DNA from 2 places in the Bacillus sp. m3-13 genome. Region 1 is predicted to be linked to the other one. Evidence: a T-box and tRNA genes for the amino acid it is inferred to sense, from the RefSeq annotation. Region 1 holds a T-box; the other holds one or more tRNA genes.
What was found. The T-box of region 1 lies ahead of ileS (isoleucine--tRNA ligase). A T-box ahead of a tRNA ligase gene usually reads a tRNA of that ligase, here a tRNA-Ile.
Positions count from the first base shown of each region.

Region 1 (7,640 bases):
AAATGAATATAAACAAAACGATAAAAAGCACTTGGAAGGTCTTCACAGTTCGGGAACTTCTGCCTCAAAAGTTTATGGTTTTAATGTTGAAACACTTAGAGGAGAAGGAGACATTGTCATTCAGGATGAAAAGGATTTTCTTGTTATTTTAGAAGAACTAAAAAGCACAGGGAATTATGATTTTATGATAGATCCTCTCCTAGAAAGTACAAAACAAAACATGAATGAAGGATTAATAGTTGGTGCAGTTATAACAGGAACGAAAGATGAACTATTAAAACTAAAGGAAGAAAAACATATTAGAGCAATTTCTTTAGGAGCTGTTGTAAGAAACTATTAAAATTAATAAAATAACTACTTTTAAGTAAGATAGGATGATCCAGAAGGATAATCGCTTTTTTAATAAAATATAATAAGTAGGTCTTCAGCAATCGGGCGCGTTTATTTAACAATGCAGTTTATCTTCGTGTAATGGGCCAGTAGAACAAGGAGTTTGACTCTTTTTTAGTAAAATGATAAACAATAAAAACATTCCAAAGTAAAGGTAATTTTAGTTGAAAAGTGATGTTTATCAATAGGGACAGATTGTAGATAATTAAATTAGTATGGAGTTTTATTTGATAAGAGGTGAATTTATGAAAAGAGTTGATAGTGAAGACAATGGTGAATTAAGTAATTTAGTAAAAGATCTAGATGAAATGTATAGAAAACGTCAAGCATATTTGGTCGAATACTATCCAACTGATATACCAAATAAAGTATGTAATCATGCTTTTATAAAAGGAATTAAATTCGAAAATAGTTTTAAACCTAAAGAATACGATTTCGTTCCGTTAATGAAATGTGGTGACGAGGAATTATTCGTATGGACACATACAAAAGATACATACACTGCATTAGTCTCAAGGGTCTCAAGTAATGTAAAGGATAAGAATTTCTGGAAGAACATTGGAACAGTTATTCAACTAGCATATTCTTACTCTAGAGACTTTGAACACACTATTGATATGGAATATAAATGGTGCTATTACTTTGATTCAAATAAATCAATATCAGAGCAGGAAATATATGATTGTAGTGATTACGATAGACATAGTTTGCTGAATGGGAATATTATAAAGCTTTCTGATTTATCTTATATCTCTCCAATTATAGAACTGCTTTTACGTGATGATAAGGCATATACTGCTCTGAGTAACTTTTTTTCATCAATGAAGACACATTATTGTTGTTTAATATGTGAGCTAGATAGATTTCCGTATAAAAAGCACACAAGTCATGAACCAAAATCTTGGGAGCAAGCAAATGTGATATCAGAATATGAGGCAGCAATTTTACAGGCTTGTAGGTGTGTGGAAGCGTTAATTGGAAAACCGCCTAATAAAGAAAGTAGAAACCGTTTTTTAGAGCATAAAAAAAAATGGATAAACCAAATTGGAATAAATCCAGATGATATTTTCACAAAAGGTGAAACTACATATATAGATTTCTACTATAAACTATTTAGTCTTAGAAATGCAGCTGCCCATAGTTATGGAACGATACCTTTTGAAGTTGAAAGAAAACAAGCCGTATATGCACAATGCTTTGCATCGTTATTGCTCGACGGGTATGTCGCAAAAAATGTATTATCTGAAGAAATAGTTATAGGGAAACTCGGAATAAATCAGAAACTAATAGAGAAAGTCGATGAAACAATGAGTACCCCTAAAACTTACCAAAAAGAAGAGTAACATTTGGGGCTGGGTATAGGTTAGTTCTAAAACATAAAAATTCATTTATTCATTTAATTACCCGGCATTTTTCTTAAATGCAAAGGGTCTTTTTGTATTGTACTAGATTATGAAAAACATCTCTTAAAAGAGATTGAAGTTTCATTAAGGTGTAGGAAGAGAGTGTGAAGGATTACACTTAAACAATCGTGGGAGCAATCTAAAAATAGATGAGCAGTTGATATACAGTACAAATATTACGTTCACGATAATTGATCTTCAACGGGCGCGATCCAGGAACAAGGATCAGCGCTTGTTTTATTTTTACTAGGGTGAAAATATATTGTTGGGATTTATAAATTATGAAATAATTGGTATTAAGATATCTGGTAGTTTAGTTAAGTAGGATCAAAAATATTAAGTTACGAGTTTTTGCTTAGATTATAACTAAGAGGTGGATGATTTGCCCAAAATAGCGCTCTTAACAGTTACTCACGACCCTCAAGGGAAAAACATAAGATTATTCAAGGAACTTAAAAATGAGCTAGAGGATATTTATGAAGAATTGTTTTTGACGGTCAGTGAAGAATCTTCAATCGATTTGATTAAAGAAATAGAAAACAGCAAATTTGCTATAAAAATCATACCCAAAAAAGGAGCAGCCGAGGCAAGGAGAGAAGTTGTGAATTTTGGACTGAATGGGGATAGTGTATTTTACCATTACTGCGACTTTGATAGGCTCTTAACTTGGGGTAAGAATCATTTGCAAGAATTAAAGACGATTGTTTCAACTTTACCGAATCACGATTACCTTATTTTAGGTCGTACCGAAAGGGCTATGAATACTCACCCACCTGAATGGATTGAAACCGAGAAAATCACCAACAAAGTTTGTTCCCTTGAACTGGGTTTAGATGTGGACATCACTGCTGGCGCATGTTCATTTTCAAGAAAAGCCGCTGAATGCATCAATAAATATTCGTTTGAAAGAATGACTGATTCTGAATGGATAATGATTGCTCAAAGAATGGCGAATTTGAAGGTAGATTATGCTCAGGTGGAAGGATTGGAATATCATGAAGAGACCAATGGATTAAATAGGGTTATTAGTGATTCTGAAAAATGGTTAGGCAGGTTAAAGCTGGCTTTGATAATAAGTGAAACTGCTATAAAGACTGGAAAGTAACCTAATATTCATTAGTTCTTTCTTCAACTAAACGGCGCTAATCTGTAATAGAGAGGTGGAATAAATGGAGATTATAAGAGGTAAACGAAGTTTTGATTTGGATGAATTCCTAAAAAAACCATTATTTGCTCATCTATCAACGGCTTCATCGGAAGGACCAAGGGAATCTCCGGTGTGGTTTTTTTGGGAAGATAAATGCCTTTGGATTATAGGAACTCCTGGAGATACTTTTCCAATAAGAATAGACAAAAATCCGAAATGTGCCGTCGGTATTGTTGAGTTTGATCCTTCTACAGGGAAGGTATTACATGTAGGTTTCAGAGGAAAAGCAACCGTAGAACCATTTAACTTTGACTTAGCAAAACGATTATTTGCAAAATATTTGGGTTCAGAAGAAAAGGACTGGGATTCTAGATTCAAAAATCAAGATCCCAAAAATGTCTTCATTCGTTTTGTACCTGAGACTGTAGTAGTTAGGGATCAATCATATAACGTCAATAGATAATATTCAACGATCGGGCGCGATCCTGGAATAAGGATTCAGCGCTCATTTTCAGTTTTGAACAAAACATTGGTTAACTTATTGGAAGAAATTAATAAAATAAATGGTTTATTGCAGATTCGCTCCAGAAGGAGATTGACCCGCGAAATCAAGGGGAAAAGCCTGTTTTCCCATCATTAATTTTAGATGCATTTAAGCGGTAGTTATCAAACTATCTGGCGCTAACCAGTTATGTCATCGTCGGTAGGATCCAATTCAACATTAGTCTTCCGTTATCGGGCGCTATCCAGGAAGATCAACGCCCTTTAAACTCAAGCAGATGTTCGTTTTAATAAAGTTTGTTTTTATAAAAATTTACAGAATTTTCTTTGACAAAAGTAACTCTTTCGTTGTATTATATTGGAAAATTATTTATTTTATTTGATGACGAGAATAGTAGGCTATAATCCCTGTCTATAGAGAGTCGCTGTTAGCTGGAAATGCGATGACATATTTTAGTTGAAAATCATCTCCGAGAAGTTTACCTGAAATTACTTTGTAGGGTGAACCGGTAAACGGCCGTTATCCGTTTTGTTTACCAAGTGCCGTGAGGAAAATCACGGAATATGGGTGGTACCGCGGATTCAATCCGTCCCTGTTTAGTTTTATATACAGGGGCGGATTTTTTTGTTTTATCTAAAAAAGTTTAATGAGGTGATTTCATTGCGTAATGTGAATACAAAAGAGGCAGCTTTGGAACGTGAGAACAGAGTCAAGAATTTCTGGAAAGAAGAAAATGTATTTAATCGTTCTATTGAAAATCGCGATGGAGCAGAAACCTTTGTGTTTTATGAAGGTCCTCCAACAGCAAATGGGCTCCCGCACGCAGGGCATGTACTTGGACGAGTCATTAAAGACTTTGTTGCTAGATATAAGACAATGTCTGGATATCAAGTATTTCGTAAGGGGGGCTGGGATACGCATGGATTGCCTGTTGAGCTCGAGGTAGAAAAACAACTAGGGATTTCAGGGAAACAAGAGATTGAAGCATATGGAGTGGAAAAGTTTATTGAGGAATGTAAAAACAGTGTGTTTAATTATGAAAAACAGTGGAGGGACTTTACAGAATCCATAGGATATTGGCTTGATATGGAAGATCCATATGTTACTTTGCAAAATAAATACATTGAAAGCGTTTGGTATATTTTAAGTGATCTTCATCGTCGGGAATTATTGTATAAAGGTCATCGTGTTACTCCTTATTGTCCAAGTAGCCAAACAACATTGAGCTCTCATGAAGTTGCACAAGGATACAAGGATGTGAAAGATCTTTCAGCAACAGCTAAATTTAAACTAGTAGATAAAGAAAATGAATACTTCCTAGGTTGGACTACTACTCCATGGACCCTTCCGGCCAATGTCGCACTTGCTGTGAACCCTGAGCTTACTTATATTAGAGCTAAAAAGGGGGAAGAAATTTTTATCGTTGCAGAAGATTTAGCCAGCAAGAATCTAGGAGAAGATTTTGAAGTGATTTCTTCGCATAAAGGTAGCGAATTTAAAAATGTTACCTACCTTGCTCCGTTCCCTTACATGAAACCAGAACGCGGCCATTTTGTTGTGGAAGGCGATTTTGTCAATGCAGACAGTGGAACGGGGATTGTCCACATCGCTCCAGCATATGGGGAAGATGATTATAACTTAGTCAAACAGCATGATCTTTCCTTTTTTAATGTTGTAGATGGAAAGGGTACTTATACAAAAGATATTCCTCCTTTTGCAGGTCGTTTCGTAAAAGATTGCGATGTAGATATTGTAAAGTACTTAGCGAATGAAGGGCTTCTATTCCATAAAGAAAAATATGAACATAGTTATCCTCACTGCTGGCGTTGTGATTCTCCACTGCTTTATTATGCTATCGAAAGTTGGTTCATCAAGACAACGGAACTAAGGGATCAATTTTTGCAAAACAACCAGAAAGTGGAATGGTATCCGTCTCATATCAAGGATGGGCGTTTTGGAAACTTCTTGGAGAATATAGTCGATTGGAACATAGGACGAAATCGCTATTGGGGTACTCCGCTTCCGGTGTGGATTTGTGATTCTTGTGAACATCAATATGCTCCGAATAGTGAGGCGGACCTTAAAGCAAGGGCACTAGATGATATCGAGGAAATTGAGCTTCATAAACCATATGTAGATCGGATTCATTTGGAGTGCGAAAAATGTAAAGGTTCTATGTCTCGTGTTTCAGAAGTTATAGATGTTTGGTTTGATAGTGGCTCCATGCCTTTCGCTCAGCATCATTATCCATTTGAAAACAAAGATAAATTCGAACAGCAGTTTCCGGCAGATGTCATATGTGAAGGGATAGACCAGACTCGTGGATGGTTCTATAGCCTGCTTGCCGTATCAACCTTGTTTACAGGAAAGGTTCCTTACAAACGTGTATTATCAACAGGCCATATCTTGGATGAAGAGGGACGGAAAATGTCAAAAAGCAAAGGGAATGCATTAAACCCGATGGATTTGGTGGATAAATTCGGGGCAGATGCTTTCCGATGGGCGCTTCTGGCTGATAGTGCTCCTTGGAATAATAAGCGATTCTCAGAACGTGTGGTTATAGAAGCGAAGTCAAAAGTAATTGACACGCTAGTCAATATGCACGGCTTTTATACCTTGTACGCAAACATAGATGGCTATCAATTCAATGAAACAGAAACTGGTGAGAAAACATTATTAGACAGGTGGGTTTTAGCTCGTTTATATAGTGTAACAGCAATTGTTTCGGAAGCTTTGGAAGAATATGATTTTACTAAGGCAGCAAAAGCACTTGAAACATACGTAGATGAAATTAGTAACTGGTATATCCGACGTTCTCGTGATCGCTTTTGGAAAGAGGGGATGACGGAAAACAAAAAAGCAGCATACTATACACTTCATCAAGTGCTGGTACGTACAAGTCAACTCCTAGCTCCATATATACCGTTCCTTGCGGAAGATATCCACTTGAATTTGACAGGAGAAAGTGTCCACCTTACTCACTTTCCTAAAGTAATTGTAAAGGAAGTAGATTCAAAGTTAGAAAAGGAAATGGATGCGGTTTTACAAGTGGTAGAATTAGCACGAGGTGTACGGAATGCCGAAGCAATCAAAACGAAGCAACCACTTTCTGAATTAGTCGTAATCCCGGTTAACCCCGAGATGGGGAAAGCCCTAGATAGGTATAGCGAGATCATTAGAGACGAAATCAATGTGAAAAAAGTGTTAGTTAAACAAACCTCTGACGACCTAGTCCGTTATGATATAAAGCTGAATTTCCGAGTGGCTGGACCCGTTCTAGGAAAAGAGATTAGTACGGTTAAAGGATATTTAGAGAAATTATCTGAAGAAGAAGCTGCAAAAGTCGTTCAAGCTCAAAAAGTGATGGTTCCAACTGGTGCAGGAATAATAGAGGTGCCTTTAGACCTTCTCGTTGTGGAAAGACTCGCCGAGTCAGGTTTAGCGATGGGGGGGAATCAGTATTTTAACGTTGTACTGGATACTACCATTACTGAAGATCTTCGTTTAGAAGGGCTTGCAAGGGAAGTAATCCGTGCAATCCAAGATGAACGAAAAAAACTCGATTTGCCAATTGACCTTCGTGTTGACTTATTTCTAGATGGCGATAATGAAGTTAAAACCGCAATAAGACAAAATGAAGAAATGATCCGTAAGAATGTTCTTGTAAATAACCTGAATATCGGAGATACCGAAAATATGAAAGAAGTCTCACTTGGCACTAACCAAGTCAAGGTTGCAATAAGTAAATAAAAAGTATGAAAGAGTCTTGTTGGTAAATTCCAGGACTCTTTCTTTTTTTTCAGAACTTCCTCATATCTAGGGTATTCAACAATCGGGCGCTTATTCAGAATAGGATAAGCGCCCTTTTGGCGGGGATTTTTCATATGGAAAACTTTTTATAAATACCAGCCTACTTGTATAACTTAGTCGTGGGAAGTTATTAAGCAATATGCGAATGAATTAAATCCATAACTGTTGAATTTAGTCAAAATATAAAACTCTTTTAGATTGAGCATCGTCTAATATACAGGAAAAAGAGGTGAAATAAGTGGATTTACTGTATTTGAAGACAGAATGCAACAATGAAGATGAAGTGATGACTCACTTAATGGAAAAGCATGGTCAGGAACTTCTTTACTTGACATATTCGTATGTGAGAAATAAAGAGGCTGCACAGGATTTAACGCAGGAAGTTTTT
Region 1 is NZ_ACPC01000015.1:223,043-230,682, forward strand. It holds gene M313_RS0108005 (anti sigma factor C-terminal domain-containing protein) at 1-340, shown strand, start outside; gene M313_RS0108010 (hypothetical protein) at 636-1,733, shown strand; gene M313_RS0108015 (hypothetical protein) at 2,176-2,898, shown strand; gene M313_RS0108020 (pyridoxamine 5'-phosphate oxidase family protein) at 2,963-3,403, shown strand; T-box leader at 3,815-4,039, shown strand; gene ileS (isoleucine--tRNA ligase) at 4,103-7,192, shown strand; gene M313_RS0108030 (sigma-70 family RNA polymerase sigma factor) at 7,539-7,640, shown strand, end outside.

Region 2 (7,640 bases), on a different contig from region 1:
TTTGACTGCGACATGCGTTGGTTCGAATCCAGCTAGCCCAGCCAACTTTATAAAATGTATGCGGGTGTGGCGGAATTGGCAGACGCGCTAGACTTAGGATCTAGTGTCTTTGACGTGGGGGTTCGAGTCCCTTCACCCGCACCATACATTTATACTAGCCATTCATTTTCGCGGTCGTGGCGGAATGGCAGACGCGCTAGGTTGAGGGCCTAGTGGGGGCAACCCCGTGGAAGTTCGACTCTTCTCGGCCGCACCAAAAACACCGAAAAAATAATTTCAAAAAAGTGTTGACACAAAATGCTGGATTTGATATTATAGTTAAGTCGCCTCTGAGAGGGACATCAAATAAACAACTTATATGAAGCGCCCGTAGCTCAATTGGATAGAGCGTTTGACTACGGATCAAAAGGTTAGGGGTTCGAGTCCTCTCGGGCGCGCCATTATCGGGGAGTAGCTCAGCTTGGTAGAGCACTTGGTTTGGGACCAAGGGGTCGCAGGTTCAAATCCTGTCTTCCCGACCATTAAATCCCTTAGAATTTGGGGCCTTAGCTCAGCTGGGAGAGCGCCTGCTTTGCACGCAGGAGGTCAGCGGTTCGATCCCGCTAGGCTCCACTTTAATACTTTTTATGAAATACTTATCTTTTTGGCGGTGTAGCGACGAGCATTACTACATGAATTTGCTCCAAGTTGTCCCGACGGATTTACACCCTGAATTTGCTTGCAGAGGAAGGGACACAGACCAGTAACATTGGTGCCAGTAAATCTAATGAAATACTTTATCTTTTTGGCGGTGTAGCTCAGCTGGCTAGAGCGTACGGTTCATACCCGTGAGGTCGGGGGTTCGATCCCCTCCGCCGCTACCAAAAAGGACCCTTTAGCTCAGCTGGTTAGAGCAGACGGCTCATAACCGTCCGGTCGTAGGTTCGAGTCCTACAAGGTCCACCAGTTCTTTCTATACGCGGAGGAATACCCAAGTCCGGCTGAAGGGATCGGTCTTGAAAACCGACAGGGGTGTCAAAGCCCGCGGGGGTTCGAATCCCCTCTTCCTCCGCCATAATATTTTAGATGATATGGTGAGTATAGAGAAGTAATATTGTTATCGCGGGGTGGAGCAGTCCGGTAGCTCGGTCGGGCTCATAACCCGAAGGTCGCAGGTTCAAATCCTGTCCCCCGCAACCAAATGGTCCCGTGGTGTAGCGGTTAACATGCCTGCCTGTCACGCAGGAGATCGCCGGTTCGATCCCCGGTCGGGACCGCCATTTTTTATCTTAATAGTTTGGCTTTGTATTAAGGTTTACACTATTAATTATATTACGGCTCGGTAGCTCAGTTGGTAGAGCAATGGACTGAAAATCCATGTGTCGGCGGTTCGATTCCGTCCCGAGCCACTTTGATTTTAAATGCCGGTGTAGCTCAGTTGGTAGAGCAACTGACTTGTAATCAGTAGGTCGTGGGTTCGACTCCTATCGCCGGCACCATCTTTTACTAAGTAAATATTATTATGGCGGTTGTGGCGAAGTGGTTAACGCACCTGATTGTGGTTCAGGCATTCGTGGGTTCGATTCCCATCAGTCGCCCTTTTTAGCGGGTGTAGTTTAATGGTAAAACCTCAGCCTTCCAAGCTGATGTCGTGGGTTCGATTCCCATCACCCGCTCCATTTTTGTGGGCCTATAGCTCAGCTGGTTAGAGCGCACGCCTGATAAGCGTGAGGTCGGTGGTTCGAGTCCACTTAGGCCCACCATTTTTTATATACACCGTTTTGTTTTATTCCACCATAGCTCAGCGGTAGAGCATTCGGCTGTTAACCGAAGGGTCGTAGGTTCGAATCCTACTGGTGGAGCCATTCTGGGGAAGTACTCAAGTGGCTGAAGAGGCGCCCCTGCTAAGGGTGTAGGTCGTGTAAGCGGCGCGAGGGTTCAAATCCCTCCTTCTCCGCCAGAATATCTGGCCCGTTGGTCAAGCGGTTAAGACACCGCCCTTTCACGGCGGTAACACGGGTTCGAATCCCGTACGGGTCATCAAAAGTTGTGGTATTTTATAAATACTATGGCTTTTTTTATTTGTCCAAATTCTCCTCGTAAGTACTTCAAAACTTCTCTCCAAATAATGAAATTTGTTTGCATTTTATTTTAAAAATAGGAAATTCCTAACTCATACAATACCCTTCTGCGAAACAAACAAAACCTCATTTTGAAAAGTAAAATTATTATTTCAATATAATCTATCTGTGTAAGCGTGTACATTTATTCTTGTGGGCTATATTAAGCACAAAAACTTTTCGACAAAAACCAACACTTCTCCTCCTAATTTTTAGGCTAAATTTCTTGCATTGTAAACCCTTCCATAAATGCTGATATAACGCAATTTCAAGTAGAGCAACAATGAAAACGGTTTCCTTAAATTGCTTGTTTTTTACATACCAGTCTCTAAAAATAAATATTGTTGATTTATGTCATACGATTTCGACTTGTCGGATAAAGGAGAATATTATAAAAAAGAGAATAGTAGTGTATAACAATATTCTTTTTTATAAGGAATGATGGAAGGGTGAAAAAATTGATTGCTACGAGTGCGACGGATTTTCAGCTGCACCTTTTTCATGAGGGAACATTGAATAAAAGTTATGAGCTTTTTGGCTCACATTTAGTACGTCATCGTAAAAAGGTGGTAGGAACAAGGTTCACTGTATGGGCGCCTAATGCCAAGAAGGTGCGTGTAATGGGCTCTTTCAATGAGTGGAATGGTGAGGTGCATCCACTAGAAAAATTAAATAAAGAAGGTGTTTGGAGTATCCAAATAGATGAAGACCTATTGGGTCATTTATATAAATACGAGATTGTTACACAATCGGGTGAAATACTACATAAAGCGGATCCGTTTGCTTTTCATGCAGAAGTAAGACCTAAAACAGCGTCAATTGTGTATGACCTAGAAAGATTTAAATGGAAAGATCAGAACTGGCGCAGGAAAAAGAAACGAAAACTGGTTTATGAAAAACCGATGTTTATCTATGAGCTGCACCTTGGTTCATGGAAGAAAAAGAATGATGGAGAACTTTACTCCTACACAGAATTAGTTACGGAATTAATTCCTTATATTAAAGAACATGGATTTACACATATAGAATTACTTCCTTTAGTGGAGCATCCATATGACCGCTCATGGGGGTATCAAGGTACGGGGTATTATGCTGCGACAAGCAGATATGGAAATCCTAAAGAGTTAATGGCGTTTATTGATGCATGCCACCAAGAGGACATAGGGGTGATATTAGACTGGGTACCGGGGCATTTCTGTAAAGATGCTCATGGGCTATATATGTTTGATGGGGCACCTGTGTTTGAATATAAAAACTACCATGATCGCGAGAATGAAGTATGGGGCACGGCAAACTTTGATTTAGGAAAGCCTGAGGTAAGGAGCTTTTTAATTTCAAATGCATTGTTCTGGATGGATTATTTCCATGTTGACGGCTTTAGAGTGGATGCAGTAGCCAACATGCTTTATTGGCCAAACTCAAAGGAAGAGCATGCGAACCCTTTTGCACAAGAATTTTTGCAAAAACTGAATGAAGCGGTATTTGAACAGGATTATAGTGCGCTTATGATTGCAGAAGATTCTACAGATTGGCCACTAGTTACCTCCCCTACCTCTAGTGGAGGGCTTGGATTCAATTACAAGTGGAATATGGGTTGGATGAATGACATTTTGCGGTACATGGAGACTGCTCCTGAGCAAAGAAAACATCTACACGATAAAGTGACATTCTCCATCGTCTATGCATTTTCCGAGAATTTCATTTTGCCTTTTTCCCATGACGAAGTGGTTCATGGCAAAAGATCTCTGTTAAACAAAATGCCTGGAAATTATGAAGAAAAGTTTGCGCAATTACGGTTGCTGTACGGATTCTTCTTGACACACCCTGGAAAGAAGCTTCTCTACATGGGCGGGGAGTTTGGGCAGTTTGATGAATGGAAGGACCTTGAACAGTTGGATTGGTTTTTAGTAGACCAGTATGAATCCCATCAACAGATGCATCATTATTTCAAGGAACTGTTGGCTTTTTATCAGCAATATAAAGCCTTGTATGAATTGGATCATGACCCTAATGGATTTGAATGGATTGATGCAGATAACCGTGAGCAAAGTGTCTTTTCCTTTATCCGAAAAGGAAAAAAACCTGCAGATACGCTAGTAGTAGTTTGTAATTTCACAGGAGTTTCCTACGATGAATTTAAAATTGGCGTGCCTTATCTAACAGAATATGAAGAAGTTTTTAGTTCTGATGCACAAGAATTCGGTGGAAACGGCCGGATAAATGATCAGGAAGTTAGTGCTGTAGAAGGAGCATATCACGGAAAGGACTATCATATGATGGTCAATGTTGCATCATTTGGCGTAAGTATATGGCGTCCTAAGAAAATTAGAGGGGAGAGATAACGCGATGGCGAAAAATAAATGTGTAGCAATGTTATTGGCAGGGGGAAAAGGGAGCAGGCTCAGTTCCTTAACAAAAACGTTGGCAAAGCCGGCTGTTCCTTTTGGAGGGAAGTATAGAATCATCGATTTTGCATTAAGTAACTGTACCAATTCAGGGATTACTACCGTTGGAGTTCTGACCCAGTATCAACCATTGGTATTAAATTCTTATATAGGTATTGGTAGCACATGGGATTTGGACCGTAAAAATGGAGGGGTGACGGTATTGCCTCCTTACACCGAATCTTCAGGTGTGAAATGGTATACAGGGACAGCAAGTGCCATCTATCAGAATATCAACTATCTCACTCAATATGATCCTGAATATGTCCTAATTCTTTCTGGTGACCATATTTACAAGATGAATTACGAGGAAATGCTAGACTACCATATTAAAAAGGATGCGGATGTATCCATTTCAGTGGTGGAAGTTCCTTGGGAAGAAGCAAGCAGGTTTGGAATCATGAATACGAACGATAAGCTCGAAGTGGTGGAGTTTGATGAAAAGCCAGCGCATCCAAAGAGTAATCTGGCTAGTATGGGAATCTATATTTTCAAGTGGTCCGTTTTAAAGGAATATCTTGAAATGGATGATCGAAACCCTGAATCCAGTCATGACTTCGGCAAGGATGTCATTCCTTTGTTATTGGAAGAGAATAAGAGTTTGGTAGCATATCCTTTTAAGGGTTATTGGAAGGATGTAGGAACGGTAAAGAGCTTGTGGGAAGCAAATATGGATCTGTTAAAAGAGGATTGTGAATTAAATCTCTTTGAATATGACTGGCGTATCTATTCTGTCAATCCAAATCAGCCTCCTCAATTCATTGCACCATATGCAGATGTAAAGGATTCTCTTGTTAACGAAGGATGTTTCATTGAAGGGAAGATTGATCACTCCGTATTATTCCAAGGTGTGAATGTAGGGAGAAACTCAGTAATCCAAAACTCAGTAATCATGCCAGATGCCATTATTGGTGAAAATGTCTATGTGAATAAGGCAATCATTCCTTCAGGGATTAAAATTCCTGATGGTGCAGTCATTTGTCCGGAGAAGAATGAAGACGAGATTATTTTAGTAACAGAGGAAATGATGGATAAAGGGATTTTCTCTACAGCCCGATAATAGACGGAAAATCAAACACAGGAAGGGTGTCCATTTATGAGTAAATCAATGTTAGGAATCATCGATGCAACAATCCATAATGAAGAAATGCAGGAGTTAACGTTAAAACGTTCCATAGCAGCAGTTCCTTTTGGGGGGCGCTATAGACTGATTGATTTTGTCCTATCCAACATGGTCAATTCAGGTATCCAAAATGTTGCGATTTTCCCCCGTTATCAGTATCGCTCCCTGATGGATCACCTTGGTTCAGGAAAGCAGTGGGATCTGGATCGTAAACGCGATGGGTTGTTCTTTTTCCCAAGTTCCGAAAATGAAAACACAGGTTCGTTCCAACATTTCAAAGAAAATGTGGACTTTTTCGGGCGCAGCAATCAAAAATATGTCGTCATAGCAAATAGTTTTACCGTATCCAATATGAATTACAAATTGATTCTAGATCGTCATATCCAAAACAGATGCGATATAACCCATGTGGTAAAAGAAGATGAAACGTTGGATATGTATGTCCTCGAGAAGGACCTTTTGGTGAAATTATTCATGAATCATGAACAAACGGGGTATAGAAGTATCATGGATGTAGTAGAGGATATTACAAGCGGATATAAAATTTGCAACTATGAATATACCAATTATGCCGCCGTAATTGATTCACTGGAAAGTTACTATGAGCATAGCTTGGAATTGTTGGATCCTGTTGTTTGGAAGCAGGTTTTTGTAAAAGATCATCCTGTCTTCACAAAGGTTAAAGACGAGCCTCCAACAAGCTATTCCAAGGATGCTTATGTAAAGAATTCCATGATTGCAAACGGTGCCATCATTGAGGGGCATGTTGAGAACAGTATTATCTTCCGAGGTGTCAAAATCGGAAAAGGGACGGTAGTCAAAAACAGTATTGTCATGCAAAAAGGCGTTATCGGAGAGAATTGTGTTTTAGATTCCGTCATCTTAGACAAAGATGTAAAGGTAGAAGACGGTACAAGTTTAACAGGGAAAACAGATTCCCCGTATTTAGTGAAAAAAGGATCGGTACAAGGAGCTCTGATGAATTCGTGAAGGTATTGTTTGTCGTATCTGAATGTGTCCCGTTTGTGAAGTCTGGAGGCTTAGGCGATGTTGCGGGTGCATTGCCTAAGGAATTAAAGAAACTAGGTACGGACGTACGAGTTATCTTACCTAAATATGGTCAAATACCCGAAGTATTTAAAAACAAAATGAAAAGAGTACAGACCACTTTTGTGGATGTGGGCTGGCGTCATCAATACTGCGGCGTGGAAAAATTGGTACACGATAATGTAACCTATTATTTTATCGATAATGAATACTACTTTAACCGCGATTCCCTGTACGGTCACTTTGATGACGGGGAACGCTTTTCCTTTTTCTGTCGTGCCGTATTGGAAAGTATGACTGCTATTGATTTTATTCCAGATGTCATTCACTGTCATGACTGGCACACAGGGATGGTCAATTTTATCTTGGAGCGGGAATACAAACAGAATCCAAGGTTTGAGCATATTCAAAGTGTATTTACGATCCATAACCTTCAATTTCAAGGTGTGTTTCCGCCAAGTATCTTGCATGATTTATTACGTATTGACAGTAAACATTTCAATGCTGATGAGTTGGAGTTTTACGGGAATGTGAATTTCATGAAGGCAGCATTGGTTTCATCCGGGTATATTACGACGGTAAGCCCCACTTATAAAAATGAGATTCAGACCGCTTATTTCGGCGAAAAGCTGGATGGAGTTCTCCGTCATAGAAATGATGCGTTAGTAGGAATCATTAACGGGATTGATGATGATTTGTATAGTCCTGAAACGAACGAGTACATTGAAGCAAATTATTCCGTAAGTAAAATGGGAAATAAAACGTTGAATAAAGCAGCCTTGCAAAAACTATGCGGATTACCTGTAAAAGAGGAAACACCGATCATTGCGATGGTAAGCAGGTTGACCAAGCAAAAAGGATTGGACCTTGTTACATGCGTGCTGCATGAAGTATTGAATGAGGATGTACAGATTGTCGTGCTTGGAA
Region 2 is NZ_ACPC01000019.1:124,741-132,380, forward strand. It holds tRNA gene M313_RS0111110 (tRNA-Gln) at 1-44, shown strand, start outside; tRNA gene M313_RS0111115 (tRNA-Leu) at 61-144, shown strand; tRNA gene M313_RS0111120 (tRNA-Leu) at 171-256, shown strand; tRNA gene M313_RS0111125 (tRNA-Arg) at 364-440, shown strand; tRNA gene M313_RS0111130 (tRNA-Pro) at 445-521, shown strand; tRNA gene M313_RS0111135 (tRNA-Ala) at 540-612, shown strand; tRNA gene M313_RS0111140 (tRNA-Met) at 787-863, shown strand; tRNA gene M313_RS0111145 (tRNA-Ile) at 868-945, shown strand; tRNA gene M313_RS0111150 (tRNA-Ser) at 961-1,054, shown strand; tRNA gene M313_RS0111155 (tRNA-Met) at 1,101-1,179, shown strand; tRNA gene M313_RS0111160 (tRNA-Asp) at 1,183-1,259, shown strand; tRNA gene M313_RS0111165 (tRNA-Phe) at 1,316-1,388, shown strand; tRNA gene M313_RS0111170 (tRNA-Thr) at 1,403-1,478, shown strand; tRNA gene M313_RS0111175 (tRNA-His) at 1,505-1,577, shown strand; tRNA gene M313_RS0111180 (tRNA-Gly) at 1,585-1,658, shown strand; tRNA gene M313_RS0111185 (tRNA-Ile) at 1,666-1,742, shown strand; tRNA gene M313_RS0111190 (tRNA-Asn) at 1,770-1,844, shown strand; tRNA gene M313_RS0111195 (tRNA-Ser) at 1,849-1,939, shown strand; tRNA gene M313_RS0111200 (tRNA-Glu) at 1,948-2,019, shown strand; gene glgB (1,4-alpha-glucan branching enzyme) at 2,558-4,441, shown strand; gene M313_RS0111210 (glucose-1-phosphate adenylyltransferase) at 4,446-5,603, shown strand; gene M313_RS0111215 (GlgC family sugar phosphate nucleotidyltransferase) at 5,640-6,656, shown strand; gene glgA (glycogen synthase GlgA) at 6,653-7,640, shown strand, end outside.
Region 2: it has a tRNA-Ile gene. The T-box ahead of ileS (isoleucine--tRNA ligase) is inferred to sense a tRNA for this amino acid. The anticodon was not compared.